3 regions of the Salmonella sp. GDC200615 genome follow, and region 1 is predicted to be linked to each of the others. Evidence: predicted binding sites of a transcription regulator. Region 1 holds the regulator's gene; each other region holds the start of a gene.

Region 1 (10,574 bases):
GACGCCAGGCCATCGACGAAATGGTGTGCATGGTGTTCAGATGGCCAATGATGCGCTGTAAATGTTGTTCCAGAGTGCTCAATAAGCCATGTGACGGCATGTCCGGCGACTCCAGAATATTGACATCGCCGGAGCCGCCTGGCCTGTCGTACTCCAGGCGCTGCTGGCAGCGCTGAATCGCAATCTCGCAAGATTCCAGATAGCGCTGCGCCAGATCAGGCGTCAGCATGGTGTGTTCCCGCGCCAGCGTCGTCATAGCGTTGATATGCTCGACAATAAACTGGCTGTGCGTGACCCACAGTTTCATATCCGACAGATAGTGGGTATTGAATCCGGGTTCCTGCATTGCCTGATTTAACGAGTTGAATAACGTGTTATGCGCCTGGTTGACCCGCATTCTTTGATAAGCGAGCGGGGTGGCCTGCGGATCGTTACTGAGGATCAGTCGGATAGCTTCTTGATCGGCTTCCAGCGCATCATGGGCGTTTTTACGTAATAGCCCGCTTTGCCATTGCGGCCACAGCCAGACCATGCCGCCAAAGGCAATTAAACAGCCAATCAGCGTATCGATCAGCCTCGGCACAATAAACTGCTCTCCGTTTAACGTCAGTAACTGGATGGTGTATACCGCCGTCACCGTAAAGCCGACCGTCGCCCAGCCGTAGTTTTTACGAATAATCAGATAACTTGCCAGCGTTAGTACCAGCATGACCGCCAGCGTAATGCTTTCGGGAATATGTAAGTGCAGCGTGACGCCGGCAATCACCAGGCCGACCAGCGTTCCGACTGAACGGTGCAGAATACGTACGCGCGTCGCGCCATAGCCGTTTTGGGTGACAAACAGCACCGTCATGAGTATCCAGTACGGTTTAGGCAGGTGCAACGCACTGCCCATCAGACTGGCGATGCTCATCATCACGCTGATGCGTCCGGCGTTGCGTAGCGCCGGTGATTTAAGAGACATATAATTTTTCAGCGCCGGAAGTAGCGGCAAACGACGCTGTTTATCGGCCATCAGGTCGCGGGCGTACAGCGGCCGCTGAGTACGCAGCACACGGGCGATTCGACTGAAGTGCCAATAGCAGAACTGGCCTACCGGATTTTCAGGATGCTGATTGGCGATTTTCTCCAGAGCGCCAATCTGTTTTTCCATGGAGAAGCGCGTCGGCAGACGATGATAAAGAATGTCATCCGCCAGCACGCGCAGACGGGCGGCGACCGTTTGCGCATTCCAGCGAATCACCTCTTCCGCATGGCTGCGTTCTACCAGTTTCTGTACCTCTTCCGGCTGATGCAAGCTGACGGAGATGTGCTCCTGCAAATCCATCGCTTCCTGAAAAGCCCGTAACAGGCGCTTGTAATCATTATTGTTGTGCGCCGAAAGCATATGCATCTGTTGGTAACACTGGGTAATGAGATCGACCGCTTTTTGCTGGCGTATCAGCAGGGGAGGCAGCGCTTTTTCCGGATCGATATGTTGGGTGAGCAGGCTGTATTTCGCTTCGCAATAATCGGCCAGTTCACGGTATAACAAACTCAATGACTCGCGCAGCGGCTGTTCGCGCCATAGCCAGAACCAAAACCAGTTAAACACGCCGTACCATAGCGTGCCCAGCGCATAAATGAGCAGCGGCTCCCAGACGGGCATGTATCCTGCAAGACTCAGGGTAAAGATGGCGGCAATCAGCGACGCTGGCAGTAACCGCGCGTGAAGCGGGCTAATTTCCGCCGTCACGCCAAGCACCAGCGTGAGCCCGGTCAGGATCAACGGCAGGGGGATGGATTCCGCCAGCAGAAGTTGCGTTACCAGACTGCATCCGGCGAACAGCGACGCGCCGATGATCAGGCGTTTAAAAAAACGTTTGTGCGGGGTATCCAGACCTGCAATGTTGCAGCAGGCGGGAACGAGAGAGAAAAGCAAGCCCAGGTGTAGCTGGCCTATCAATAAACCGACAGCCACAGGCAGACACAGCACCAGCGTTTGCCGTAGTGCGTAATTAATCTCTGGGTGATAAATCAGTCTTCGCCACATCGATGCAAACAAAAATGGCGCATGATAAAACGCGCCATTCTGACGGAATTAACGGGTGCCGTAGACGACGATGGTCTTGCCATGCGCGGAGATCAGGTTTTGATCTTCCAGCATTTTCAAAATACGACCAACGGTTTCGCGGGAGCAGCCGACGATCTGGCCGATTTCCTGACGGGTGATTTTGATCTGCATCCCATCCGGGTGCGTCATGGCATCGGGCTGTTTCGCCAGATTCAGCAGCGTCTGAGCGATACGCCCGGTGACGTCAAGGAAGGCGAGGTTACCTACTTTTTCAGAGGTGACTTGTAAGCGACGAGCCATCTGGGAAGAGAGGCGCATCAGAATATCCGGGTTGACCTGGATTAATTGGCGAAATTTTTTGTAGGAAATTTCAGCGACCTCACATGCGGTTTTCGCACGTACCCAGGCGCTGCGTTCCTGGCCTTCTTCAAACAGGCCCAGTTCACCAATAAAATCACCCTGATTCAGATAAGAAAGGATCATTTCTTTCCCTTCTTCATCTTTGATCAGCACTGCCACGGAGCCTTTAACGATGTAGTACAGCGTTTCTGCTTTTTCACCCTGGTGAATCAGCGTGCTCTTTGACGGGTACTTATGAATGTGGCAATGAGACAAGAACCATTCAAGAGTCGGGTCTGTTTGCGGTTTGCCAAGCACCATGCGCGGTTATCCTCTGTTATAAGCTGTCTCCAGAGCCAGAAAACGGCACTGTCTCTGGGGTTGCAAAAATATACTTCCCGCTACCTGGGAAGGGGGCTACGAAAATAGATTGTAGCCTGTAATGTGATGTCCTCTGCATACATGCAGTACGTCAATGTATTACTGTAGCATCTTGTCTGTTTTAGCATAGCTTTCGCCGTGTGTCTCTTGGTGTCTCGCTTCAGCATGACCCAGGTCGCCTTCCATTGCGACTTTTGTTGTATGCGCGTAATCTTTCAGGAAAATTGAAACATTGGAGTTACGAAATATGCAAGCGCGTGTAAAGTGGGTTGAAGGGCTCACGTTCCTCGGAGAGTCCTCCTCCGGCCACCAGATTTTAATGGATGGTAACTCCGGTGACAAAGCGCCGAGTCCGATGGAGATGGTATTAATGGCGGCTGGCGGATGTAGCGCTATTGATGTGGTATCAATCCTGCAAAAGGGCCGTCAGAATGTCACCAACTGCGAAGTGAAGCTGACATCCGAGCGCCGGGAAGACGCGCCGCGCCTGTTTACGCACATTAATCTGCATTTTATCGTTACCGGCAGCGATCTGAAAGAGGCTGCCGTCGCGCGCGCTGTCGATCTCTCCGCGGAAAAATATTGCTCGGTGGCGCTAATGCTGGAAAAAGCGGTCAATATTACCCATTCGTATGAAGTGATTGCGGCGTAACATGTGATGCCGGATGGCGGCGTGGCTTTATCCGGCCTACCCGTTTTTATCTCGTAGGCCCGATAAGCGTAGCGCCATCGGGCATTTCACCACGGTTATTCGATTTTTTTGCCTTCCATTAATCGCTGCACCAGCGGCAACATAATCAGCTCCATCGCCAGCCCCATTTTGCCGCCCGGCACCACTAATGTATTAATGTGAGAAATGAACGAGCCCTGGAGCATCGCTAGGAGCCAGGGAAAATCGATCCCTTCCAGATTGCGGAAATGGATCACCACAAAACTCTCATCCAGCGAGGGAATACCCTTTGCGGCGAACGGATTGGACGTGTCGACGGTCGGTACGCGCTGGAAGTTGATATGGGTACGCGAGAACTGCGGCGTAATGTAATTGATGTAGTCGTCCATGGAACGCACCACGGAATCCATCACCGCTTCACGGGAGTGTCCGCGCTCGCTGGTGTCGCGAATCAGTTTCTGAATCCACTCGAGGTTGACGATAGGCACCACGCCAACCAACAGATCAACATGACGCGCGACATCATGTTGCGGGGTGACGACGCCGCCGTGCAGTCCTTCATAAAACAGCACATCGGTCGGTTCGGGAAGCGGCTGCCAGGGGGTAAACGTGCCGGGAACCTGATTCCACGGTACGGCTTCATCATAGGTATGCAGATATTTACGCGACTGGCCTTTACCCGTCTGCCCGTACTCAATAAAGGTATGTTCCAGTAGGCTGAAGTCATTGGCTTCAGGCCCGAAATAGCTGATATGCCGCCCGGCGTCACGCGCTTTGCGGATCGCCATATCCATTTCCGGGCGGGTGTAACGATGAAAACTGTCGCCTTCCACCTCGGCGGCGTGCAGATTTAACTGCGCGAAAATTTTACGAAACGCGAGGCTGGTGGTGGTGGTCCCCGCGCCGCTTGACCCTGTTACTGCTATCACCGGATGTTTGGCTGACATGGCAACTCCATGATTGAGCTTTAGAATAATGTATTGTCGGCAAAGGCGTTTTATTCGCGAAACTGCTTTTTCGGCATAATATTGACCGTTTCATGTAATTCAGACCATACCAGCACGGCCTCGCCGGATTGCAGTTGGAGTTTTACGTCAGCGACTTTTTGTTCAAGCGAACGTTCATGTTCACCATAATCGGTGCCTTCGCGCAACACAAAGCTTTCGATCAGGTTGTCCAGCGTGTCGGGGGCGAGCCCCTGCCAGGGAATGATCATGATGACGCCTCCAGGTACGTTGTCAGCCAGTCAGGAATTCGGCGTTCCAGCCACATTTCAGGGCGCAGCGGCGTACCGCCGATAAATCCTACGTGTCCGCCATGCTCAGTTAGCTGATACTCCACCTGCGGGGGCAGATCTTCCGCTTTAGGGATCACATGATGATCCATAAACGGATCGTCTTTAGCGTGAATAATCAGCGTCGGTTTAGCAATCTGGTTAAGCAACGGCATGGCGCTACACTGACGATAGTAGTCGATGGCGTCGGCAAAGCCGTGAATTTTCGCGGTGATCAGGTCGTCAAACTCGCGAATACGGCGCATTGATTTCAGTTGCGCCAGATTCACCGGCAGCGACCCGGGGTACGCCGCCAGCTTGCGTGACGCATTCGCTTTTAACAGATTAAGCAAATAACGCTGATAGACGCGGGAAAACCCTTTGTCCATGTGGTAGCTACAGGCTTCGAGAACGAAAGGTGCAGAAACAATTACCGCCGCCTCGATGGGAATATCGCGGCCTTCTTTCGCCAGCAGGCACGCCAGCATATTACCGCCGAGCGAATAGCCCACGGCGGCTGTCGGAACGGCGCCGAACTCCCGCTGTAGCCAGCGTAAAAACCAGGCTCCGTCCTCCGTTTCACCGGAGTGGTAAATACGATTCAGACGGTTGGGTTCGCCGCTACAGCCGCGAAAGTGCATCACCACGCCCAGCCAGCCGCGCTTTTGCGCCGCCTCAATCAGCCCGTGGGCATAGGGGCTGTTCAGGCTGCCTTCCAGACCGTGAAAGACCACCAGCCGCGGTTTATGCTTTGCCTGTTGCGGTTCTTCGCTCCATGCCAGATCGACAAAATCGCCGTCTGGTAGCTCCAGCCGCTGCCAGTGGGCGTTGAACTTCACTTTGCGGCGGATTAAGCGCGGCAGCATAGTTTGTAAATGGCGATTACGAATGCCACGCATGGGAATAAATTCATGCGAGTCATTGACAGGCGGGGTCATTTCTGTGGACGTGATCTCAACCATAGCACCAGAACAATTGATAATTGGAAACAATACTATACCGCGCATAAGGTTCACAGATTAGTCAATATGTGATTTTACGTTCAATTGGTCGTCTGGCGAAATAAAATTGCGCCTCATTTCACCAGAGGGGGCGGTATGCAAGGCGCGCGCAATACCCCACAGAAATCGCGTGAACCTCTGCATCAGCCGAATTAATCGTGGTAGTGTGGCAACACGATAGTTATGTGACTCAAGGAGAAGGCATGTCGAAGACACTTTTACAGATCCATTTTAACTTTAGCGGCCCTTTTGGCGAGGAGATGACTCAGCAACTGGTCGGGCTGGCGGAGTCTATCAATGAGGAGCCGGGCTTCATCTGGAAAATCTGGACAGAAAGCGAGAAAAACCAGCAAGCTGGCGGCATTTACTTGTTTGAATCCGAAGAAACGGCGCGGGCTTATATTAAAAAACACACTGCGCGTCTGAAAAATCTTGGCGTTGATGAGGTGACGTTTAAATTATTTGGCGTGAACGACGCGCTGACGAAAATAAATCACGGCAACCTTTGCCGCTAAATCACATAACGCAGCCTTCTGTTCCGGTGCTGCCGACCGCAACGGTAACCTTTATATCGGGACGAGTACCGAAGAGGCCTTTATGGACGAACAGCGGACAACGAACGTTCTCTTTCAGCGTGTGCAGCGCCTCGGCGGTGCGGGCGATGTTACCCTTCTCCACAAGCATCATTAAGATGGTGAGCTTGCGGAAGGTAATGTCATCGGTAATTGACAGGTTCATCGTCCGCCCCGTGCGTTAGAGCCTATCCCAGTAGGCGTAATTGTTGAAGCCAGTTTGGGGCCGGACAGCGCGCAGAAACCGGAGCGTACACATAGTACGTGAGGATTTCGAGCACTGCCCGGCCCTAAAATGGCGAATAAAATAGCCTAATGGGATAGGCTCTTAGTCGTTCTGCATCATCTGCTCAAGCTGCTCCTGCGCCTCAAGCCATGCCATTTCACACGCTTCCAGCCCGGATTTGGCGCTGGCCTGCAGTTGCAGACACTCGGTCATCTCCGCTTTACGGCTGGGGTCATACAGGCTGCTGTCGCCGAGCTTCTCTTCCGCCTGCGCTAATTGGGCGTTGAGCTTTTCCATCTCTTTTTCCAGACGGGTAATCTCTTTACGCAGCGGTTGCGTCAGAGTGCGTAGCTCGGCTTCGCGACGCTTCTGATCTTTGCGTGACTGAGCGCTGTTGGCGTTGTTTTCCTTCGGCGCGTTGTCGGCCTGGTTTTCCTGTTTCTGCACGTCGCTCAGCCATTGCTGATAATCTTCCAGGTCTCCGTCGAACGGTTCGACCTTTTTGTCGTGAACCAGATAGAGGTCGTCAGTGGTGGAGCGAATCAGGTGGCGGTCGTGCGACACGACGACCAATGCGCCTTCGAAATCAATCAGCGCTTCGGTGAGCGCCTGACGCATGTCGAGATCCAGGTGGTTGGTCGGTTCATCGAGCAACAGCAGATTTGGACGCTGCCAGACGATCAGCGCCAGTACCAGGCGCGCTTTCTCGCCGCCGGAGAAACGTTGCGTCTCTTCCGTTACTTTGTCGCCCTGGAAACCGAAGCCGCCGAGATAGTCGCGCAGCTTCTGCTCCAGTTCCTGCGGCGCCAGACGCGCCATATGCTGCAACGGGGATTCATCGGCGCGCAGGAACTCCAGTTGGTGCTGGGCGAAGTAGCCGAGCTTAATGCCTTTGGCGAGGCCGATTTCACCGTGCAACGGTTCCAGTTCGCCCGCCAGCAGCTTGATCAGCGTCGATTTCCCCGCGCCGTTGCGGCCCAGCAGGCCGATACGCGAGCCGGGCACCAGGTTCAGCTTGATGGATTCCAGAATGATGCGATCGCCATAACCTGCGCTGACTTTTTCCATTTTCAGCAGCGGGTTCGGCAGGCTTTCCGGCGCGCGGAAGCTGAAATGGAACGGGTTGTCGACATGAGCCGGCGCAATCAACTCCATACGCTCCAGCATCTTGATACGGCTTTGCGCCTGCTTGGCCTTGGTGGCCTTGGCGCGGAAACGGTCGATGTAGCTTTGCAGATGCGCCACACGCTCCTGCTGACTCTCATACATCGCCTGCTGCTGCGCCAGGCGCGTGGCGCGCTGAACTTCAAACGCGCTGTAGTTGCCGGTATACTCGAACAGAGTCTGTTGTTCGATATGGATAATTTTATCCACTATCGGGTCAAGAAAATCGCGATCGTGGGAGATCAGAATCAGGGTGCCCGGATAGCTCTTCAGCCATTTTTCCAGCCAGATAACGGCATCCAGATCGAGGTGGTTGGTCGGTTCGTCGAGCAGCAGTAAATCGGAACGGCAAATCAGCGCCTGGGCCAGGTTAAGGCGCATCCGCCAGCCGCCGGAAAAGTCGCTGACCGGACGTTCCAGCTGATCGTTAGAGAAGCCGAGACCGTGTAGCAGGCTGGCGGCGCGCGAACGAACGGTCCATGCGTCGATGGCGTCCAGCTTGCCATGTATGGAGGCGATAGCATGTCCGTCGTTATGTTCGTTGGCGTCGTTAAGCTGCGCCTCCAGCTGCCGGTATTCACGGTCGCCGTCAATGACATACTCAATCGCTGGCTGAGGCAACGCAGGTGTTTCCTGATTCACCCACGCTAATTGCCAGGTTCCGGGCAGGGTAAAACTCCCGGCATCGGCGCTGATTTCATTTTTTAGCAATGCCAGCAGGGTAGATTTACCGCAGCCGTTTTTACCCACCAGGCCGACTTTCTGGCCTGGATTAATGATAGCCGAGGCATTGTCCAGTAGGACGCGCACGCCGCGACGAATTTGTAACGAGGAGAAAACAATCATAAGGCGCCGTATGTTCAGACTATGTTAATTTATCATTATGATAATGTAATATTCGGGCGTACCGCCGCGCTGGAGCGCAATGGTAGCTCAAAACAACAACGATACACAAAATCATTCAGGCCGCCTTTGGTGAGGGACAAGAATATCTCTCATTAATCCCCAGCGGCGGACATAGAGTACGTTCCTGAGTTGAACAAACGCTGTCAACGTAGAAGCGGCCTGAAGAATGGCATGTATCGACCCAAAACAACCGGGAGGGGGATTGATGTCTCAGCCAGCGAAAGTCTTGCTGTTGTATGCCCATCCGGAATCTCAGGACTCGGTTGCTAACCGGGTACTGCTTAAACCGGCCATACAGCACAATAACGTAACCGTGCACGATCTTTATGCGCGCTATCCTGATTTTTTTATCGACACGCCCTATGAACAAGCCCTGTTACGTGAGCACGACGTCATTGTTTTTCAGCATCCCCTTTACACCTATAGCTGTCCGGCTTTACTGAAAGAATGGCTTGATCGCGTTTTGAGTCGGGGGTTCGCCAGCGGACCAGGGGGAAACCAACTGGTGGGAAAGTACTGGCGTAGCGTGATTACGACCGGCGAGCCGGAGAGCGCTTACCGGTATGACGCGCTAAACCGCTATCCAATGAGCGATGTACTCCGCCCCTTTGAACTGACCGCGGCCATGTGTCGGATGCACTGGATGCCGCCCATTATTGTGTACTGGGCGCGCCGCCAGTCGCCGCAGACGCTGGCCAGTCATGCGAAAGCCTATGGCGAGTGGCTGGCGAATCCTGTGAGCGCGGGAGGCTATTGATGGAAGGTGCTGATTTATTGACCGCGGGAGTGTTGTTCCTCTTCGCGGCGGTGGCGGCGGTGCCGTTAGCCGCCAGGCTGGGCATCGGCGCGGTGCTAGGGTATTTGCTGGCGGGAATCGCGATTGGTCCGTGGGGACTGGGCTTCATCAGCGACGTCGACGAAATTCTTCACTTCTCCGAACTGGGCGTCGTGTTTCTGATGTTTATCATTGGTCTCGAACTCAATCCGTCCCGGCTTTGGCAACTGCGGCGCTCTATCTTCGGCGTCGGCGCTGCTCAGGTGCTGTTAAGCGCGGCGGTGCTGGCGGGATTATTGATGCTTGCTGATTTCTTATGGCAGGCGGCGGTCGTCGGCGGGATTGGCCTGGCGATGTCTTCGACGGCGATGGCGCTACAACTGATGCGCGAGAAAGGCATGAATCGTAGCGAGTCCGGGCAGTTAGGGTTTTCCGTCTTACTGTTTCAGGATTTAGCGGTGATCCCCGCGCTGGCGTTGGTGCCTTTATTGGCGGGATCGGCCGACGAGCATTTCGACTGGTTTAAAGTGGCAATGAAGGTACTGGCTTTCGCGGTAATGCTGATTGGCGGTCGTTACCTGCTGCGCCCGGTATTTCGTTTTATTGCTGCGTCTGGCGTGCGGGAGGTCTTCACTGCCGCGACGCTGTTGCTGGTGTTGAGCGCCGCCTTATTTATGGATGCGCTGGGACTGTCGATGGCCCTGGGAACCTTCATTGCCGGCGTTTTACTGGCAGAGAGTGAATACCGGCATGAGCTGGAAAACGCTATCGATCCCTTTAAAGGTTTACTGCTTGGGCTGTTCTTTATCTCCGTCGGTATGTCGCTAAATCTCGGCGTACTTTCATACCCATTTACTGTGGGTGGCGGCGAGCGTTGTTATTCTGGTCGTCATAAAAATGTTGACGCTGTATCTGCTGGCGCGGCTATATGGAATAAGAAGTTCTGAACGGATGCAGTTTGCCAGCGTGCTGAGTCAGGGGGGCGAGTTCGCTTTTGTGCTCTTTTCTACCGCCTCTTCTCAGCGCCTGTTTCAGGGCGATCAGATGGCGTTATTATTGGTGACTGTCACGTTATCAATGATGACCACGCCGCTACTGATGAAAGGGATTGATAAGTGGTTATCGCGCCGCCTTAATGGCCCGGAAGAGAATGATGAAAAGCCGTGGGTTGAGGATGATAAGCCCCAGGTAATTGTCGTCGGCTTTGGCCGTTT
Region 2 (10,574 bases), 420 kb from region 1:
CGGTTAACAAAGCCGTAGTGCGAACTCCCGCGCCGTTTGCCACGCCAACAATCGCTTCAGCAAGGGCTTCAGAAAGTTCATAGGTTGGCATAAACGCGCCACTGCCGACTTTGACGTCCATTACCAGCGCATCCAGCCCTTCGGCCAGTTTCTTGGCGAGGATGGAACCAGTGATCAGCGGAATAGAGTCCACCGTCGCGGTAATATCGCGGGTGGCGTAAAAACGTTTGTCCGCCGGTGCAAGCGAGCTGGTTTGCCCAATAATCGCCACACCCACGTCTTGAATAATTTCGCGGAAACGGTTGTCGTCCGGGAAGATGTCGAAGCCCGGGATCGCTTCCAGTTTGTCGAGCGTACCGCCGGTATGTCCGAGACCGCGACCGGAGATCATCGGCACATAACCGCCGCAGGCCGCTACCATTGGCCCCAACATCAGAGACGTCACGTCCCCTACGCCGCCGGTCGAATGCTTATCGACAATCGGGCCATTGAGATTCAGGCTTTTCCAGTCAAGGACAGTACCGGAATCCCGCATCGCCATGGTCAGCGAAACACGCTCCGGCATGGTCATATCGTGGAAGAAGATGGTCATCGCCAGGGCGGCAATCTGCCCTTCAGAGATAGTATTGTCACGAATACCATTAATAAAGAAACGAATTTCTTCGTCACTCAACGCATGACCATCACGCTTTTTACGAATAATTTCTTGTGCGAGAAACACGGTACCCTCCTGAGGGAAAAGAGTAGAAGGCTTACATCGCCGGATGGCGGCTAACGCCTTATCCGGCCTACAGGCCTGGATTTGTAGGCCGGATAAGCGCAGCGCCATCCGGCAAATCAGAGCTTAGTAGCTGCTGGCGCTCTTACCGTCGCCGTGACCCAGCGCTTTCAGCAGGCTTGCCAGCAGGCTGGATGCGCCAAAGCGGTAGTGACGAGAATCTGCCCAGTCAGCGCCAAACAGTTCGTCTGCAATCGCGAGGAATTTCTGCGCGTCTTCCGCCGTACGTACGCCGCCCGCCGGTTTGAAGCCAACGGTTTTGGAAACGCCCATGTCGCGGATCACTTCCATCATGATGCGCGCGCTTTCCGGCGTAGCGTTTACCGGCACTTTACCGGTAGAGGTTTTGATGAAATCCGCACCGGCTTTAATGGAGATTTCAGAGGCTTTACGAATCAGCGCCTCTTCTTTCAGCTCGCCAGTTTCGATGATCACTTTCAGCAATACGTTCGCTGCGGCACAAGCGTCTTTACAGGCTTTTACCAGGTCAAAACCCACCTGCTCGTTACCGGCGATCAACGCGCGGTACGGGAATACCACGTCCACTTCGTCAGCGCCGTAGGCGATCGCCGCACGGGTTTCCGCCAGCGCAATATCGATGTCATCATTGCCATGCGGGAAGTTAGTCACCGTTGCAATGCGGATGTCCGGCGTACCTTGTTCTTTCAGAGTTTTACGCGCAATCGGGATAAAACGCGGGTAAATACAAATCGCCGCCGTATTCCCGACCGGAGTTTTTGCCTGATGACACAACGCGATCACTTTTTCATTGGTGTCGTCATCGTTCAGAGTGGTCAGATCCATCAGTTTGAGCGCACGCAGGCTGCTTGCTTTTAAATCAGTCATGACATTCTCCAACGGCATTGCCGTATAAAATTTCACCTTGCGAGTCTGTTAATATTCTAACATTCACTCGCGTTTACACTTCGATATACATCACAGTTAATGAAAACTACGTACAAATTTGCATTACTGTAATGAGATCTGAATCAAATTATCCCGCCGTCACCGTCTGTTCTTCGAGCGATAAGCGCATCAGGATCAAAGTCGGTTTGCCGCCATTTTCTACAATAGCGCATCGTCCCGGCATAAAGAGGAAACGAAGATGCCTGCCTCATGCGAAACTGCGCTCCAGCAGCGTTGCCAGCAAATTGTGACCAGCCCGGTGCTCACGCCTGAACAAAAACGCCATTTTCTGGCGCTGGAAGCTGAAAACGCCCTGCCTTATCCCCCCCTGCCGGAAGATGCCCGCCAGGCGCTGGATGAAGGTGTCATTTGCGATATGTTTGAGGGGCACGCCCCCTTCAAACCGCGCTACGTGTTGCCCTATTACGCCCGATTTCTGGCTAACGGTTCACAGTGGCTGGAACTGGAAGGCGCGAAAGATCTGGATGATGCGTTATCCCTACTCACCATTCTGTATCATCACGTTCCTTCCGTGACGTCCATGCCGGTTTATCTCGGCCAGCTTGATGCGTTGCTGCAACCATATGTTAGAATTCTAACACAAGATGCGATCGATATTCGAATAAAACGTTTCTGGCGTTATCTCGACAGAACGCTGCCAGACGCCTTTATGCATGCCAATATTGGCCCTGCCGATACGCCTGTCACACGAGCGATTTTGCGCGCTGATGCCGAGCTAAAGCAGGTGACGCCTAACCTGACGTTTATCTACGATGCGGAAATTACGCCGGACGATCTGCTGCTGGAGGTCGCCAAAAACATTTGCGAATGCAGTAAGCCACACATTTCCAACGGCCCTGTAAATGATAAAATTTTCACAAAAGGGCATTATGGCATCGTCAGTTGTTATAACTCGCTACCGCTTGGCGGCGGCGGCAGTACGCTGGTACGTCTCAAACTGAAAGCCGTGGCAGAACGCAGTACGTCTGTCGATGACTTCTTTTCACGCACGCTACCGCACTACTGCCGACAGCAGATCGCCATCATTAATTCACGATGTGAATTCCTCTATGAAAAGTCACATTTCTTTGAGAATAGCTTTCTTGTACAGGAAGGTTTGATCGATCCCGAACGTTTTGCGCCGATGTTCGGTATGTACGGGCTGGCGGAAGCCGTGAATCTGCTGTGCGAAAACGCGGGCCTGAACGCCCGTTACGGCAAGAATGAAACGGCGAACGAGCTGGGCTACCGTATCAGCGCCCAACTGGCGGATTTCGTCGAAAATACGCCAGTGAAGTATGGCTGGAAGCAACGGGCGCTGCTCCATGCCCAGTCTGGCATCAGTTCCGATATCGGCACTACGCCGGGCGCGCGTCTGCCGTATGGCGATGAACCGGACCCTATCACCCATTTGCAAACCGTCGCGCCGCACCATGCCTTTTACCATGCCGGGATCAGCGACATTCTGACGCTGGACGAAACCATCAAGCGTAATCCGCAGGCGCTGGTTCAGCTTTGTCTTGGCGCGTTCAAAGCCGGGATGCGGGAATTTACTGCCAATGTCAGCGGCAACGATCTGGTGCGCGTCACCGGTTATATGGTGCGCCTGTCGGATCTGGCGAAATTTCGCGCCGAAGGCTCGCGCACGAATACCACCTGGCTGGGAGAAGAAGCCGCACGTAATACCCGCATCCTGGAACGACAGCCACGCGTAGTCAGCCATGAACAACAGATGCGCTTTAGTCAGTAAGATCATTGCGTTTTCCTGCGTCGATGGGCCAGGCAGCCGCCTGGCATTATTCTTACAGGGCTGCAATTTGCGCTGCAAGAATTGCCATAACCCGTGGACGATGGGACGCTGTAACGACTGCGGGAAATGCGTATCGCAGTGTCCGCATCACGCCCTCAGCGTTGATGGCGGGAAAGTGGTATGGCGGTCGGACGTCTGCGAGCAGTGCGATACCTGCCTGAAAATGTGCCCACAGCAGGCAACGCCAATGGCGCAGACCATGAGCGTTGATGATGTGCTGCGTCATATTCGTAAAGCATCGCTGTTTATTGAAGGTATTACCGTCAGCGGCGGAGAGGCGACCACGCAATTACCGTTTATTGTGGCGCTATTTACGGCGATCAAAGCCGATCCGCAGTTACAACGGCTGACCTGTCTGGTGGACAGTAATGGTCAGTTAAGCGAGACCGGCTGGCAAAAACTACTGCCGGTTTGCGACGGCGTAATGCTCGATCTGAAAGCCTGGAAGAGCGAGTGTCATCACCGTCTGACCGGACGTGATAACACGCATATTAAGCACAGTATCCGCTTTCTTGCTGCGCGGGGAAAACTGGCAGAGCTGCGGTTGCTGGTTATCCCGAATCAGGTGGACTATGCGGCGCATATTGATTCACTGGCGGCGTTTATTACTTCGCTGGGCGAGGTTCCGGTGCGTTTGAATGCCTTTCATGCGCATGGCGTCTATGGCGAAGCGAAGGCCTGGCCAGGCGCGACGCCGCAAGAGGTGGAACGGCTGGCTGACGGATTGCGCGCGCGTGGGGTGGCGAAGCTGATTTTGCCGGCGCTATATTTGTAAGCGTCGCCTGCCGGACGGCGGCTGCGATGCCATCAGAGCCGAAACAAGGTAATGGTATTGCGATACAGCGTATCGGCTATCACCTCTGCGGGCTCCGGACGTAATTCGCAGAGCGCATCAAATACGCGCGCCGCCTGCTCCGGGCGGTTCGGCTGCCCCTGAAACCCCTTTAGCGGCATATCCGGCGCATCGGTCTCCAGCAACAGCGCGTCCAGCGGCAACCGCGCCATAACATCACGGGTTTTACTGGCGCGCGGGTAGGTGATGGCGCCGCCGACGCCGATTTTATAGCCCAGTCGCACAAAGCGTTCGGCCTGCTGCAGACTGCCGGCAAAACCATGCACCACACCGGTTCGCGGCAGATCCTGGCGCTTTAAGTGCATCGCCAGTTTGTCATTCGTGCGCCGCGAGTGCAGGATCACCGGCAGATCGTAGCGTTTTGCCAGTTGCAGTTGCGCGTCTAAAAATCGCTCTTGCCTGGCAAACTGCGGATCGTCGCGATAAAGATCGAGCCCGATCTCGCCTACCGCCACGACGTTCTGTTGTTGCGCCAGCGCTTGTTGCAGCTTATCAGGATCGTCATCGGCATGACGCTCAATCACAATGGGGTGTAATCCCAGCGCAGCATAAAGCGACGGGAAACGCGCCGCCAGCGCCAGCACGCGGGGAAAGTGAGCCGCCTCGGTCGCCGGCACGATGATTTTTTCAACGCCCGCCTCACAGGCACGCTGAATACTGGCGCGCTCATCGCCCGTAAAGGGCGGGAAATCAAAATGGCAATGCGTATCGATAAAGCGCCAGCTCACGCCAGATCCTCGTCTGTAAATGTGGTGTCGTTTGCCTGCGGCGCGCTAATGACCTCCGCCACATGCGTATCATTGGCCACCGGCGCCGGAGGCACGACCACCGTTTCCGGCACGGCAATCCGCGACGAATGGCGCAAGAGAGGCGGCGTTGCGGCGAGCAATTTACCAACGGTGGCAAGGAAATAACGCCCGCATAATTGCCCGGTTTTGTAATCCTCACGCAGCGCCGGGATACGGCTGCCCAGCGCCATGCTGTGCAGCGGTTTCGGCGGATAAATTTCAATGATCCGCAGCTTACCCGGCGGCTTTTCAATAAATTGTTGGATCGCGCTGTAGGACGTTTCATGATGCTGCACCAGGTTGACCAACGGCTGTAGACTGCTCTCTCCCAGCCAGCGCTCCATACGCTTAAACCACTGCGGCGTGTAATACATTTGCGAGGGTACGGTGCGGATCACCACAATGGTTTTCGCCCCCCGCTTTGCCGCCTCCTGAACCGGAATGGCGTCGCTAATGCCACCGTCCAGATAGTTGATGCCCTCTAACGTAACGCCGGTACGGTAGAAACCCGGTATGGCGCTGGAGGCGCGAATGATATCAAGCCAGTTTTGTTTTGTCGGCGAGAAATAGCCCGGCGTGTAATCATCCCCCCGGCAGGCGCACATATAAAAGGATTTTCCGCTGTCAAACAGGCGCGCTGCGGTATCCATTTGCAGCGGCATCCGGGCGGCGGTGGATTCCACCAGCCAGTCGAGGTCGATAAGGTTTCCTCCGCGTACAAATCGCAGCGGATCAAAAAATTCGCGCCTGGTGGTATAGCGCATAATGACTTTACGCCCGTAGCCGGGCTGGTTGCAGAGATACGCCGAGAGATTTTGCGCACCGGCTGATGTGCCGAAGTAGAGATGGAAAGGATTAAACTGCGCACGCATAAACTCATCCAGCACGCCTGCGGTAAAGATACCCCGCTGCCCCCCGCCCTCACAGACCAGCGCCATACGGCCTGGCCGGAACGGTGTTAATGATAACGGCGCAATATTGCCGAGCGTAACCGGTATTCGCTGGCCCACCTCTGCCTTCCTATTTTTCATTTTTTTCCAGGCTGACAAGGTAACGCAAAACGTTAACGGCTAAAACCGTAAAAGCCAGTCCGCTGGACTGGCTTGATAGCAATATATCTTTACAGATGCCTGCTAGGGTCGTTTACGGCCCATGAACAGGCTGACCAGGAAGAGCACGATCCCGACGACGAAGACGATTTTCGCCGCGCCGGCAGCCGTACCAGCCAGTCCACCAAAACCCAATGCGGCGGCAATTAACGCGATAACCAGAAATATAATGCCCCAACGAAACATAAGCCTCTCCTTTACCATAGTTAATGTCGACCGCTAAATATGAGCGCTCAGGCTACTCATTCGCGATATTTTTAGTGTGGTGCACATTACGCCTCCCGACAAACGTCGGGAGAACGAATTACGACGAATTACTGAACTTTCAGATCGTTTTTAACACTTTTTACGCCATCAACGGCTTTCGCGATGCTTTCAGCGCGGTCGCTTTGTTCCTGAGTTTCAACGGTACCGGAGAGCTGTACGACGCCATCGGTCGTTTCTACTTTCACTTTACGGGAAGGGACAAGATCGTCCGCCAGCAACTTGGCTTTGACTTCACTGGTCGTGGCCGTATCGCCGGCATAGCCTTTCACGGAACCTTCTTTATTGTCGCGAACGTGAAGTTTGTCGCTAACGGAGGTCACGCCTTCTACGCCTTTCGCCACTTTCACGGCGGCTTCAGCCTGCGCCTGGCTTTCTACAAAGCCGCTCAGGGTGACGACTTTCTGATTGGTTTCGACAGAAATATCGGTGCTTTTAATATTGTCATGGTCTACCAGCGCAGCTTTTACTTTCGCAGTGATGGCGCTGTCATCCATGAAGTTACCGACTTTATTCATAGAGCTATCGACTTTTTGCCCTGCGGTTTCGGTTCCGCTTTGCGCCTTGTCCGTTGTTGCGTTTTCTGCAAAGGCAGAACCTGTCGCAACAGCAGAGGTCAACATTACGGCCAGCAGAGTTTTAGAAATCTTCAGTCTTGTCATAGTCATCGATTTTGTCCTGTATAGTTTGCTCGTAATTTGAGCTCAGGCAACACGAGGTTGCATTGCTGAATGCGGTGAAACTCACCGGTTTCTGAAGTCAATGACTGGCATCACATTCGTGAATTTGTAACGACGCGTCGCCTGCCACCCTTCCGTTTCAGTTATTAATATCGTGACTGAAACAAATCTCAGCTTTAAGCTCTCATATTCACGCATTGAACAGGCATTAAAGCCGACATTTATGTCATCACTTTGTTAAATATAGATCACAATTTTAAAATCGCTTGTCGGTGCGTATAAAAAACAGGCAGATCGGAGAAAAAACGCGGGATTTAAGAACATTCCGTAAGCGGTTAAAAAGGCAGGGAAAGTACGAAGGCGCGGCGGATGCCGCGCCCGGAAAGGGATCAGTGTTCGCGCGTTTTACGGAACTGAACGTCAGGGTAACGTTCCTGGGTCAGGTTCAGGTTAACCATCGTGGGGGCGATATAGGTGAGGTTGTCGCCGCCATCCAGCGCCAGCTGCGTTTCATTCTTACGCTTAAACTCTTCGAATTTCTTCGCATCGGCGCTTTCCACCCAGCGCGCCGTCGCCACGTTGACGGATTCATAAATCGCCTCAACGTTGTATTCGCTTTTCAGGCGCGCGACAACAACGTCAAACTGCAAAACGCCCACGGCGCCGACAATCAGATCGTTGTTGGAGATGGGACGGAATACCTGAACCGCCCCCTCTTCAGAAAGCTGCACCAGCCCTTTCAGTAGCTGCTTCTGCTTGAGCGGATCTTTCAGGCGAATACGACGGAACAGTTCCGGCGCAAAGTTCGGGATACCGGTAAACTTCATCATCTCGCCCTGGGTGAAGGTATCGCCGATCTGAATGGTGCCGTGGTTATGCAGACCCAAAATATCGCCCGGGTACGCTTCTTCAACGTGCGAACGATCGCCCGCCATAAATGTTAACGCGTCGGAAATCACCACATCTTTGCCGATACGGACCTGGCGTAACTTCATGCCCTTCTCATACTTACCGGAAACCACGCGCATAAACGCCACGCGGTCGCGGTGTTTCGGGTCCATATTGGCCTGAATTTTAAAGACAAAACCGGTGAATTTCTCTTCCGAGGCTTCCACTGTGCGGGTATCGGTTTGACGCGGCATCGGCGCGGGCGCCCACGCCACTAAACCATCCAGCATATGGTCAACGCCAAAGTTACCCAGCGCGGTACCGAAAAATACCGGGGTAATTTCCCCTGCCAGGAACAGCTCTTCATCAAACTCGTTAGACGCGCCCTGCACCAGTTCCAGCTCGTCGCGCAGCTGTTGCGCCAGGTCTTCACCGACGGCGGCGTCCAGATCCGGGTTATTCAGCCCTTTAACGATGCGCACTTCCTGAATGGTGTGGCCCTTACCGGTCTGATACAGATAAGTTTCATCTTTATAAAGGTGATAAACGCCCTTAAACAGCTTGCCGCAGCCAATCGGCCAGGTGATCGGCGCGCAGCCGATTTTCAGCTCATTTTCCACTTCATCCAGCAGCTCCATCGGGTCGCGGATGTCACGGTCGAGTTTGTTCATAAAGGTCAGGATCGGCGTATCGCGCAGACGGGTAACTTCCATCAGCTTACGAGTCCTGTCTTCAACGCCTTTTGCGGCGTCGATCACCATCAGACAGCAGTCCACCGCCGTCAGGGTACGGTAGGTATCTTCGGAGAAGTCTTCGTGCCCCGGGGTGTCCAGCAGGTTCACCAGACAGTCGTGATATGGGAACTGCATCACCGAGGTGGTGATGGAGATACCACGCTGTTTTTCCATCTCCATCCAGTCAGATTTTGCATGTTGGCTGGAGCCACGGCCTTTTACCGTACCGGCGGTCTGAATCGCCTGTCCGAACAGCAACACTTTTTCGGTAATGGTGGTTTTACCGGCGTCCGGGTGAGAAATAATGGCAAAAGTGCGGCGTTTGGCCACCTCTTGCAAATAAGGAGACAACGTCATAGTCAAATCTTCTTGAGTAAGCGCGGCGTTTGACCACGCATGTTGAATACGAAAAATGCGGCTATTTTACCCATCAACCTGGGGGAGGCAATCAGTGTTTACACAGGAGCTGCTCCAGTTCGCTTAATGACGCCACAGTCCAGGTTGGATGAATACCCGCGGGCTGCTCGCGATGATGCGCGTTAAGCCAGCAGGTCGACAGCCCGGCGTTAATGCCGCCAAGAATATCGGATTCCGCGGTATCGCCAACCATTAATACGCGCGAGCGGTCAGGATTCCCCGCCTGCTCCAGGGCGTAGTTAAAGATTTTCGGATCGGGCTTCGCGACGCCAACCTGCTCGGAAATCACCAGCAGATCGAAATACTCGCGCAGCCCGGTGCGCTCCAGACGAGTTTGTTGTAGCGCGGTAAAACCGTTAGTAATAATACCGATTTTAGCCTGCCCGCGAATCGCATTAAGTAGCGAAACGGCGCCCGGCAAAGGAGAACAGATCTCCGCCATCGCACTAATAAAAGCGTCATTCAGCAGCCCCGGCGCAACGTTTAGCCGTTCAGCCCAACTTTGAAAACGCGCTTGCTGCAATTGTAATGAGGTAATCGCGCCGTTCTGATAATCTACCCATAGCGGCTTATTCACGGCCTGGTAATCCTGGAAATCCTCAGCGGTAAAGGTGACGCTATAGTCAAGGAACATCCGCTGTAAGCCGGTGAAAGAATCAAACGTAAACAGCGTTTCATCGGCATCAAAGAAAATCCAGTCCCACTTCATCATTACACCTTGCCTCTTTTATTACATGCTTATCGGTAACGCCATGATGATGGCGTCCTCATGCCCTTGTGCCGTGGGATAGTAATTGCGGCGAATCGTCGCCTCGTTAAACCCCAGACTTTCATACAGCGCGATGGCGGCAGCGTTAGAGGCGCGTACCTCCAGCCATAGCGTTACAACCCCACGTTTTTCCAGTTCATCAATCAGATGCTCAAGCAGCATACGCCCCAGCCCCCGACGCTGAAAATCCGGATCGACGGCAATATTGAACAGCGTCGCTTCGTCCAGCACCACCTGTGTAATGGCAAACGCGGCCATTCTGTCATCAGCGGTCAGCTTAAGGTTGAGATACCGTTCACCCAGGTTGCCGAAAAACGTTTTTTCGCTCCACGGAAACGCATGAGCGCGTTGCTCAATCTGCCAGGCTGCGGGGAGATCGGTCGTGCTGAGGATAGAAATCGTGTTCATGTTCGCAGATTTGTTGCCATAGTGCGGCGCGTGCCGCCGGGTTTGCCCGGAGTTCATTAAACGCCGGCGTCGTGACCTGAGCGCCTTCGAGTTGGAGCGGCGCGTCAGTTCCTAACCGCCAGCTATTACAACGGCTGCCCTGCGGCAGCATGGCGACGCGCTCAGGCGCC
Region 3 (10,574 bases), 2.2 Mb from region 1:
TGCCACGGATAAGGCGCAAGCGTAGCGCGAAGCGAAGCAAGATAGCGCCCACGCAAGCTACACTCAGGGTTAATCGCTTTAGCCTGTAGAAAACGCCCGGTCAACGGTTGGTGCTGCGCCAGCGCGTAACGCTGGCTATCAAAACCGCCTTCGTTAAGCTGTCCGTGTACCGCTCTGACCTTCAGCGTCATCGCCCACTGCTGTCCGGCACACACTTCCGTGGGTAAGTACTGGCCATGCAGGACAATCCCTACAGCAGGAAAGAGTGGCTTTCCATGCAAATGGGTAATTCGCCCATAATGAGTGGTCATATGATCGGTGGCAGTAATGACGACTGTCGCCTCCTGCGTCGCAGCGGGCAGGACGTTTCCCGCCCAGATGGCCTGCCTGGCGGCAAATATCCCCCACATGAAAAAGAGCAAGGTTAATGCCGCGTAGCGCGCATAGTGATGGGGTATGAGGCAAAGCAAACATGCCAGACAAAACAGCACCGCGAGAATCCACGTATCAGGTAATACTGGCAATATCATGAGCGGAAGTATGCCGCATACTACGCATACGCTGACCGTCGTTATCTTCATAGACACCTCCCTGTGCGGGAAAGTGTGCAGGTTCAGGACGCCATTGTCTGGAGGGGATTTTGTGCTATACGGCGCGGATTCCAGGTTTTTTACCTGATAAATGTAAGACGCAGCAAAAAATGCGAAACGTTTTCCAGTTTTCGGTCGAATAGCGTTTGCGCCTGACGGCGTATAAATGAAAAAAGCACCCTGGACGGTGCTTTTTTCGGGTTCAAGTTTTGCGTTAAAACTTAACCGTAAATATTGGCGCGATCGCGCAGTTCTTTACCCGGTTTAAAGTGAGGAACGTATTTTCCTTCCAGTTCCACTTTATCGCCGGTCTTGGGGTTACGTCCGGTACGAGGCGCGCGGTAATGCAAAGAAAAACTGCCGAAACCGCGGATTTCAATACGCTCGCCCTGCGCAAGAGTCGAGGCCATATGCTCCAGCATCTCTTTTACCGCGTCTTCAACCGCCTTAGCGGGAATGTGAGATTGCTGGGTTGCAAGTCTTTCAATCAATTCTGACTTGGTCATAATTCCTCCGGTTCCTTAAAGGCAAATTGGCTGCAGCCGTGAGATTGATTAAGGGCGGCCGTAGCCGCCCTTAGTGCTTGATTACAGGCCGAAACCTGCAATCTGTCAAGTAATCTCGTTATACTTCGGACTAAAAGACCCGAAGTTTCAGAGGATTACTCGCCTTTAGCTGCTTTGAATGCTTCAGCCATTGCGTTGTTAGAGAAGTTTGCATCTTCCTGTTTGTTAACAGTTGCGATGGCATCTTTCTCGTCAGCTTCGTCTTTCGCACGAACAGACAGGCTGATTGCGCGGTTTTTACGATCAACGCCGGTGAATTTAGCTTCAACGTCGTCGCCAACGCTCAGAACCAGAGTCGCATCTTCAACGCGGTCACGGGATGCTTCAGAAGCACGCAGGTAACCTTCAACGCCGTCAGCCAGTTCTACGGTTGCGCCTTTCGCGTCAACTGCAGTGACTTTACCGGTTACGATAGCGCCTTTCTTGTTCAGAGCAACCCAGTTGTTGAACGGATCTTCTGCGAGCTGTTTAACGCCCAGGGAGATACGTTCACGTTCTGCGTCAACCTGCAGAACAACTGCAGCGATTTCGTCGCCTTTTTTGTATTCACGAACTGCTTCTTCGCCTGCAACGTTCCAGGAGATGTCAGACAGGTGAACCAGGCCGTCGATGCCGCCGTCCAGGCCGATGAAGATACCGAAGTCAGTGATAGACTTGATTTTACCTTCAACGCGGTCGCCCTTGTTGTGGGTTTCTGCGAACTGCTGCCACGGGTTAGATTTGCACTGCTTCAGACCCAGGGAGATACGACGACGTTCTTCGTCGATATCCAGAACCATCACTTCCACTACGTCGCCAACGTTAACCACTTTGGACGGGTGGATGTTTTTGTTGGTCCAGTCCATTTCGGAAACGTGAACCAGGCCTTCAACGCCTTCTTCGATTTCAACGAAGCAGCCGTAGTCGGTCAGGTTGGTCACGCGACCGGTCAGTTTGGTACCTTCCGGATAACGTTTAGCGATAGCAACCCACGGATCTTCGCCCAGCTGTTTCAGGCCCAGGGATACACGGGTACGCTCGCGGTCGAATTTCAGCACTTTCACGTTGATTTCGTCGCCAACGTTCACGATTTCGCTCGGATGCTTAACGCGTTTCCAGGCCATATCAGTGATGTGCAGCAGGCCGTCAACGCCGCCCAGATCAACGAATGCACCGTAGTCAGTGAGGTTCTTAACGATACCTTTAACTTCCATGCCTTCCTGCAGGTTTTCCAGCAGCTGATCGCGTTCTGCGCTGTTTTCGGATTCGATAACGGCACGACGAGAAACCACAACGTTGTTACGTTTCTGGTCCAGCTTGATTACTTTGAATTCAAGCTCTTTGCCTTCCAGGTGCAGAGTGTCACGCACCGGACGAACGTCTACCAGAGAACCTGGCAGGAACGCGCGAATACCGTTCAGCTCAACAGTGAAGCCACCCTTAACTTTGCCGTTGATAACACCGGTAACAGTTTCAGCATCTTCGTAAGCTTTTTCCAGCGTGATCCATGCTTCGTGACGTTTAGCTTTCTCACGAGAGAGCAGAGTTTCACCGAAGCCGTCTTCTACTGCATCCAGAGCAACGTCAACTTCGTCACCAACCTGGATTTCCAGTTCGCCCTGGGCGTTTTTGAACTGCTCAGCCGGAATGGCAGACTCAGATTTCAGACCGGCGTCAACCAGTACTACGTCTTTGTCGATAGCAACAACAACACCACGAACGATGGAACCCGGGCGGGTTTCGATTTCTTTTAAGGATTCTTCAAAGAGTTGAGCAAAAGATTCAGTCATGTTTAATCTTCAGGTTTCATATTTAACGTCCACCTGGCTCCGTGCCGGATGGGGTTGTTTAACATACCCGCTGTCAATCCTTTGCAACGGGGGTACTACAAATTCGGTCGCATTTAAGCGAGAGCCAATTTTTGGCGCGCATATTGTAACGCTTTTTCAATCACTTGCTCAATGCTTAATCGGGTAGAATCCAAAACTAATGCATCAGCAGCAGGAACTAACGGCGCTACAGCGCGATTACGATCGCGATCGTCGCGCTCCTTGATCTCGGCCAAAAGGCGTTCAAAGTTAACACTAAAGCCATTCTCCTGCAACTGTAGCATACGTCGATGCGCACGTTCCTCCGAGGAGGCGTCAAGGAAAATTTTTACCGGCGCATCCGGGAAGACCACGGTCCCCATATCGCGTCCATCGGCGATTAAACCAGGCGCTTCGCGGAATGCGCGTTGGCGGCGAAGAAGCGCTTCACGCACGCGTGGGAATGCTGCCACCTGGGATGCCGCGTTCGCGACTTCCTGCGTACGGATTTCGCCGCTAACGTCCTCGCCTTCCAGGATAACTTCCAGGTTGCCGTCCGTTGAGACGAAACGCACGTCCAGATGGGACGCCAGCGGCACCAGCGCATCTTCAGAGGCGAGATCGACATGGTGATGCAATGCCGCCAGCGCCAGTACGCGGTATATCGCGCCGGAATCCAGCAGATGCCATTGCAATGCTTCCGCCATTGCTTTGCACAAGGTGCCTTTACCTGCACCGCTTGGGCCATCAATGGTTATTACCGGGGCAATTGCCGTCATCTTTATCTCCTTAAACAGGCGTACCGTTAACGTAAACGCCGCGCATTATACGCGCCAACGCTCGCGACCGTTAACGTTGCGTGCAAAAACCAGTTTTGTCTGTAATCAGATGCGGAATAATTGCGCAATTATAGCGGGCCGGCGAGAAACCAGCCCGAAAGATGACAATGATTTACTTTTTATCTTCGGCAATTCTGTCGCGCATATGCTGCGCGCGATCGGCTGAAGCCGGGTGGGAGTCCATCAATGATTTTGCATGACCTGCGTCCATTGTGGCGAATTTATCGAATGCCGTGACTAAGCCCTGGGTGTTAATCCCGCGTTTTTTCAGCAGATCGTAAGAGAAGTCATCCGCATCCGACTCCTGACTGCGAGAAAACGCCGAATTGATGACGCCTTCCGCCAGATCGCCCAATTGAGACTGGGAAAGCTGCGCTGCGACGCCGCTGGTGGCGGAAATCGCATCGCGAGCCGCCAGCGTGGCATAAGCGGTCTGCATTGCCTTGCGAGAGTGCCCTAAAGAGACATGGCCCAGTTCATGGCCCAGTACGCCTTCAATTTCATTATCGGTCATCAGATCCATCAGGCCGGAGTATACGCGAACGCAACCGTTCGCCATCGCCCATGCGTTGATATCGCTGGTCATATAGACTTTATAGCTAACCGGCGTACCGTCAATGTTGTTACCCAGCGCTTTGGCGATTTTGCTCAGACGTTTGGTGTATTTGCTTTTCGAACCTGCCAGTTGATTCTCGCTGTCCATTTGTTTACAGGCATTATTAGATAATGCCTTAACATCCGCATCGGACAGTGTGGCGGCTTTGTAGGCTGACATGCCTGAACTGGCGATTAAATTGCCATTCACGCCATTTTTACATCCTGCCAGTAGCGTGGCGGAAATCGCCACCGCCAGTAGTAATGATTTATTTTTCATACTAATCTTCCGTTGATAACTATTATAAAAAACACATAAATCAATGTGTTAAATCATCAACAAATTAGCATTAGTCATAATTATAAAAATAGTGCGAATACGGACTCGGCGCGCCAGCCCGTCGACTGGCGCAACAGAAGACTTAGGCAGGCGTACTCATTCGCGCCAGTTGTTCGAAATAATCAGGGAACGTTTTTGCGGTACATTTAGGGTCCAGGATCGTAACTGGCGTATCGGACAGTGCGACCAGTGAGAAGCACATCGCCATACGGTGGTCGTTGTACGTGCCAATATCCGCGTGTTGGAGCTTCGCCGGCGGCGTGATACGAATATAGTCGTGCCCTTCTTCGACTTCAGCGCCCACTTTACGTAGCTCGGTCGCCATCGCGAGCAGGCGATCGGTTTCTTTCACTCGCCAGTTATAAATATTGCGCAACGTCGTGGTTCCTTTCGCAAACAGCGCCGTGGTGGCAATCGTCATCGCCGCATCCGGAATATGGTTCATATCCATATCTATGGCGTGCAATTCACCGCGCGTGCAGGCAATAAAATCATCGCCCCAGGTAATGGTCGCGCCCATTTTCTCCAGCACATCGGCAAAACGAATATCGCCCTGCATACTTTTGCGGCCAATTCCGGTCACTTTTACCGTGCCGCCTTTTATCGCCCCGGCGGCGAGAAAATAGGACGCTGACGAGGCATCGCCCTCGACCAGATAGCGACCTGGAGAGTGATACTGTTGACCTCCCTTCACGACAAATTGTTGGTAGTGGTGGTTCGCTATCTCCACGCCAAAGGTTTTCATTAAATTTAGCGTGATATCGATGTAAGGTTTTGATACCAGTCCGCCTTTAACGCGAATAATTGTGTCTTTAGGGGCCAGCGGCGCCGTCATCAGCAGAGCGGTCAGGAACTGGCTGGAAACGCTACCATCAACCTCAATGTCGCCGCCGATAAAACCGCCGCGCAGACGCAGGGGCGGATAATTTTCCTGCTCCAGGTAATCAATATTCGCCCCGCCCTGACGCAGCGAATCAACCAGATGGCCTATCGGACGCTCTTTCATACGCGGTTCGCCGGTTAACACTATCTCATTTTGCCCCAGACATAGCGCTGCCGCTAACGGACGCATCGCGGTTCCGGCATTACCGAGAAACAGTTCCAGAGCGCCTGGCGCACGTAATGGGCCGCCATTACCCGTGATATCACAGCGGGTGCGATCGGCAGAAAGGGTGTAATTGATCCCCAACGCGCTCAGGGCATTGAGCATATGGCGGACGTCATCGCTATCCAGCAGATTCGTCAGAACGGTTTTACCACAAGCTAAAGCCGCCAGGAGCAAAGCACGGTTTGAAACACTTTTGGAGCCAGGTAAATTAATGGCGCCATCGACCCGCACGATGGGTTGTAACGTCAGGGATTCCATGAAACTCAACTCTCAAAAAACAGAAATAAAAACCCCACAGACTGGCCGTGGGGATGAAAAAAGAAACGAATTAGCCGTGGCGACGCTCAAAATCGATCATGAAATCGGTTAGCGCTTTTACCCCTTCAATCGGCATGGCGTTATAGATAGAGGCGCGCATCCCGCCAACAACACGGTGCCCTTTTAAGGCGTGCAGACCGGCGGCGAAAGACTCTTCCAGAAAGACCTTGTCCAGCGCATTGTCCGCTAACTGGAACGGAACATTCATCCGCGAACGGTTGGCCTGTGCGACATCGTTACGGTAGAAATCGCTGTTATCAATCACACCGTACAGCAACTCCGCTTTTTGCTGATTGATTTTGTGCATCGCCGCCACGCCGCCCTGCGCTTTCAACCATTTGAACACCAGACCGGAAAGATACCAGGCGAAAGTCGGCGGCGTATTAAACATCGAGTCGTTATCATTCAGGACGGTGTAGTCGAGGATGGACGGGCAGCTCTCATGCGCCTTGCCTAACAGATCCTCCCGGACGATAACCAGCGTCAGTCCTGCCGGACCGATATTCTTCTGCGCGCCAGCATAAATTACGCCATAGCGAGAGACGTCCAGCGGCGCAGACAGGATGGTAGAAGAAAAATCCGCCGTGACGACCACTTCCGGGCCAAAATCCGGCGTTTCATCGATGGCGATGCCGTCAATGGTCTCATTCGGGCAATAGTGTAAATAAGCGGCGTTATCGGAAAGCTGCCACTCGCGCATCGGTTTTACGGCACGTTTGCCGTCAACGGTGATTTTGGCGTCGATAATCTGCGGCGCACAGTATTTTTTGGCTTCTTTGATGGCGCTCGCCGCCCAGTAACCAGCATCGACATAATCCGCCGTGGTTTTATCGCCCAGCAGATTGAGCGGCACGCCAGCAAACTGCCCGCGACCGCCGCCGTGACAAAATAAAACTTTATAGTTGGAGGGGATATTAAGGAGATCGCGAAAATCCTGCTCCGCCTCTTCAGCGACCTGGATAAACTCTTTGCCTCGATGGCTAATTTCCATTACCGACGTACCAAGACCGTGCCAGTCACGCAGTTCCTGTTGCGCCAGTTTAAGTACTTCCGCCGGTAGCATCGCCGGACCTGAACTAAAATTAAAGACCTGAGCCATTTCCCCTCACCACGCTGCATTGTTTCCTGCCTGACAGACATCAGGCAAACGTTATTCATGTGAATATCGGTTTTATCATTCAGTGACACGCGCCGCAATGGGTAAAACAATGCGAGGAGAAAATGCGGCATGCGTCACACAACAGAATCTTCCGGTTTAACCGTATAAATCCGATATTTTCGCTGTTAAACAACGCGTTTAGCCCGGCTTGCCTTCGTCCATTCTGGATTTGCGCAGCGCGGACATAATTGCTTTTCCCCGATATTCATGCGTATCACTTCACTGCAACGTACGCAGGCATAGTCGCCAGCCTCCGGCGCCACGATAAAGCGTGGCGTACAGTGCTCAGGAAGAATGCTTAACCCCGGCTTAACGTCTTTATTTTCAAAGAAATAGACGCTGATTTGTCCGTTTGTCTCCAGGATGGCCAGTCTGACCTGCCCCAGTTGCTCAACGCCATTCAAGCGAAGCTCCATAAAAAACTCAAACTCCGTCATGTTCGAGCGCTGCAGTTTTTCCCACGCCAGTTCGCCGTCTTCAACAATGACCACCGACTTGCCTTCCAGCAGATCTTCCAACTTTTCACTATGCGCCATCAGCCACATGACCAGGCGATAGAGCAGCGCCAGGGTGATGAATACCACCAGAACAGGGAGCATCGGAACGTCATCATAAAACGCGACGTCGCCTGCCGCCGATCCCAATGTCAAAATGATCAGCACTTCAAAAAGCGACATTTGCCGTACGCCGCGTCGTCCTGTCACCTTTAAGAAAAGAAACACCAGAACAAAGGTGTAAAAGCTACGCAGCGCCACTTCCCCCAAAAACGCTACCGGCACGTTATCCAGCGCCATTCGTTGCAAATCAAATGCTTTCATTTTTTATGCTCTTCCTGTGAATGCCAGTGTAAAAGCATAGCCAATACTTTTATTTCCGCCGATGTCCCGGCGAGATAGCGCCCGTCACATAAAACCCGTATCATTGCGCGCTTTCCGTACGACAAAAGTGATTTTCATGACGCAAACATTTATTCCCGGCAAAGACGCCGCGCTGGAAGACTCCATCGCCCGCTTCCAGCAAAAGTTACTCGACCTCGGCTTTCACATCGAAGAGGCCTCCTGGCTGAACCCGGTGCCAAACGTCTGGTCAGTGCATATTCGCGATAAAGAGTGCGCGTTATGCTTTACCAACGGAAAAGGCGCGACCAAAAAAGCGGCGCTGGCCTCGGCGCTGGGCGAATACTTCGAGCGTCTGTCAACCAACTACTTCTTTGCTGATTTCTGGCTTGGCGAAACGGTCGCCAATGGGCCATTCGTGCATTACCCGAACGAAAAGTGGTTCCCGCTGACTGAAAATGACGACGTACCGGAAGGCTTGCTTGATGCCCGTCTGCGCGCGTTTTACGATCCGGAAAATGAACTCACCGGAAGCCAGTTAATTGATCTTCAGTCCGGCAATGAAGCTCGCGGCGTCTGCGGCCTGCCATTTACCCGTCAGTCCGATAACCAGACCGTGTATATTCCGATGAATATCATCGGCAACCTGTACGTCTCTAACGGAATGTCCGCCGGCAATACGCGTAATGAAGCCCGCGTTCAGGGACTGTCGGAAGTCTTCGAGCGTTATGTGAAAAATCGCATCATTGCGGAAAGTATCAGTCTGCCGGAGATTCCCGCAGAGGTGATGGCGCGTTATCCGGCGGTAATGGAGTCAATCGCCACGCTGGAAGCCGAGGGTTTCCCGATTTTCGCCTATGACGGCTCGCTGGGCGGTAAGTATCCGGTTATCTGCGTCGTGCTGTTCAACCCGGCTAACGGTACCTGCTTTGCTTCTTTTGGCGCCCATCCTGACTTTGGCGTTGCGCTGGAGCGTACAGTGACCGAGCTACTCCAGGGACGCGGTCTGAAAGATCTTGATGTCTTCACGCCACCAACGTTCGATGATGAAGAAGTCGCGGAGCACACTAATCTGGAGACCCACTTCATCGACTCCAGCGGCCTGATTTCCTGGGATCTGTTCAAACAGGACGCCGATTATCCGTTCACGGACTGGAGTTTTTCCGGCACTACCGAAGAAGAATTCGCCACGCTGATGGCCATCTTTGCTGCTGAAGATAAAGAAGTTTACATTGCCGATTACGAGCATCTCGGCGTATACGCATGTCGTATTATCGTACCGGGAATGTCTGATATTTATCCTGCCGAAGATCTGTGGCTGGCCAACAACAATATGGGTAGCCATCTTCGTGAGACTCTGCTTTCGCTGCCCGGTAGCGCCTGGAATAAAGAAGATTATCTCAATCTGATTGAACAATTGGATGAAGAAGGTTTTGACGATTTCACCCGCGTGCGTGAACTGTTGGGTCTGGCGACCGGAGCGGACAATGGTTGGTATACACTGCGCGTCGGCGAATTAAAAGCAATGTTAGCGTTAGCGGGCGGCGATTTGGAGCAGGCGCTAATCTGGACAGAATGGACGATGGAGTTCAATTCGTCGGTCTTTAGTCCGACACGCGCAAACTATTACCGTTGCCTGCAAACTCTGCTGCTCCTGTCGCAAGAAGATGCGCGTCAGCCACTGCAATATCTCAATGCTTTTATAAAAATGTATGGCGCAGAGGCTGTAGAGGCCGCCAGCGCCGCGCTTAGCGGTGAAGCGGCTTTTTATGGACTACCGGCTGTCGACCACGATCTACAAGCGTTCCCGGCGCATCAGTCCTTGTTAAAAGCGTATGATAAATTACAGCGCGCGAAAGCGGCATACTGGTCAAAATAAGGCCATATGAGTGACTTAGGGTAGGTTTACCCTCTCGGCTGCGTTATATTACGGGGCGCCTTTGCGGCCCCGTTTTATTTATTTTCGCTAAACGGCGAAAAATGTAATAACAAGGTTAAATATTGGTTGTTGATATTAAATTAATTGACATAGTGATGTTACTTTATTTGTTGATTACTCCATATTAATTAACCGTGCAGCAGGAGGAGTCAGGAAAAAATTCAACTCTATTTATAATTTTTAAAATTTATTTTTATTAGGATAATCAAAAAGTTACACCGTAATTGCATAAAAGCCATGCGACTTACGGGCCTATAAGCCAGGCGAGATATGATCTATATCAAATTCTCATCTATAATGCTTTGTTAGTATCTCGTCGCCGACTTAATAAAGAGAGAGTTAGTGTGAAAGCTGACAACCCTTTTGACCTTTTACTCCCTGCAGCAATGGCCAAAGTGGCTGAAGAAGCAGGCGTCTATAAAGCAACGAAACATCCGCTTAAGACTTTCTATCTGGCGATTACCGCCGGCGTATTCATTTCAATTGCCTTTGTTTTTT

The links. Region 1 encodes CRP, which controls carbon source genes, mostly activating them, when cyclic AMP is high. Its sites were predicted from a motif close to ATGTGANNNNNNTCACAT; they were not measured.
Region 2: the regulator CRP is predicted to act here: its motif matches at 1,756-1,773, upstream of deoC (deoxyribose-phosphate aldolase).
Region 3: the regulator CRP is predicted to act here: its motif matches at 7,364-7,381, upstream of serC (3-phosphoserine/phosphohydroxythreonine transaminase).

The regions. Positions count from the first base shown of each region.
Region 1 covers NZ_CP192247.1:414,506-425,079, forward strand. Annotated here, with positions in the region: gene ACQ29O_RS01850 (YccS/YhfK family putative transporter) at 1-2,032, opposite strand, end outside; gene crp (cAMP-activated global transcriptional regulator CRP) at 2,081-2,713, opposite strand; gene ACQ29O_RS01860 (OsmC family protein) at 3,021-3,425, shown strand; gene ACQ29O_RS01865 (phosphoribulokinase) at 3,521-4,390, opposite strand; gene ACQ29O_RS01870 (YheU family protein) at 4,441-4,659, opposite strand; gene ACQ29O_RS01875 (hydrolase) at 4,656-5,723, opposite strand; gene ACQ29O_RS01880 (monooxygenase) at 5,921-6,232, shown strand; gene ACQ29O_RS01885 (hypothetical protein) at 6,234-6,455, opposite strand; gene ACQ29O_RS01890 (ABC transporter ATP-binding protein) at 6,618-8,525, opposite strand; gene kefG (glutathione-regulated potassium-efflux system ancillary protein KefG) at 8,791-9,342, shown strand; partial or broken gene kefB (glutathione-regulated potassium-efflux system protein KefB) at 9,342-10,574, shown strand, end outside.
Region 2 covers NZ_CP192247.1:833,056-843,629, reverse strand. Annotated here, with positions in the region: gene deoA (thymidine phosphorylase) at 1-721, opposite strand, end outside; gene deoC (deoxyribose-phosphate aldolase) at 845-1,624, opposite strand; gene ACQ29O_RS04015 (YjjI family glycine radical enzyme) at 1,884-3,434, shown strand; gene ACQ29O_RS04010 (YjjW family glycine radical enzyme activase) at 3,406-4,269, shown strand; gene ACQ29O_RS04005 (metal-dependent hydrolase) at 4,302-5,075, opposite strand; gene ACQ29O_RS04000 (patatin-like phospholipase family protein) at 5,072-6,145, opposite strand; gene ACQ29O_RS03995 (DUF1328 domain-containing protein) at 6,269-6,430, opposite strand; gene osmY (molecular chaperone OsmY) at 6,559-7,176, opposite strand; gene prfC (peptide chain release factor 3) at 7,578-9,167, opposite strand; gene yjjG (pyrimidine 5'-nucleotidase) at 9,259-9,936, opposite strand; gene rimI (ribosomal protein S18-alanine N-acetyltransferase) at 9,958-10,404, opposite strand; gene ACQ29O_RS03970 (DNA polymerase III subunit psi) at 10,349-10,574, opposite strand, start outside.
Region 3 covers NZ_CP192247.1:2,907,134-2,917,707, forward strand. Annotated here, with positions in the region: gene ACQ29O_RS14090 (ComEC family protein) at 1-581, opposite strand, end outside; gene ihfB (integration host factor subunit beta) at 812-1,096, opposite strand; gene rpsA (30S ribosomal protein S1) at 1,252-2,925, opposite strand; gene cmk ((d)CMP kinase) at 3,039-3,722, opposite strand; gene ACQ29O_RS14110 (M48 family metallopeptidase) at 3,895-4,656, opposite strand; gene aroA (3-phosphoshikimate 1-carboxyvinyltransferase) at 4,799-6,082, opposite strand; gene serC (3-phosphoserine/phosphohydroxythreonine transaminase) at 6,153-7,241, opposite strand; gene ACQ29O_RS14125 (DUF421 domain-containing protein) at 7,427-8,119, opposite strand; gene ycaO (30S ribosomal protein S12 methylthiotransferase accessory factor YcaO) at 8,256-10,016, shown strand; gene focA (formate transporter FocA) at 10,421-10,574, shown strand, end outside.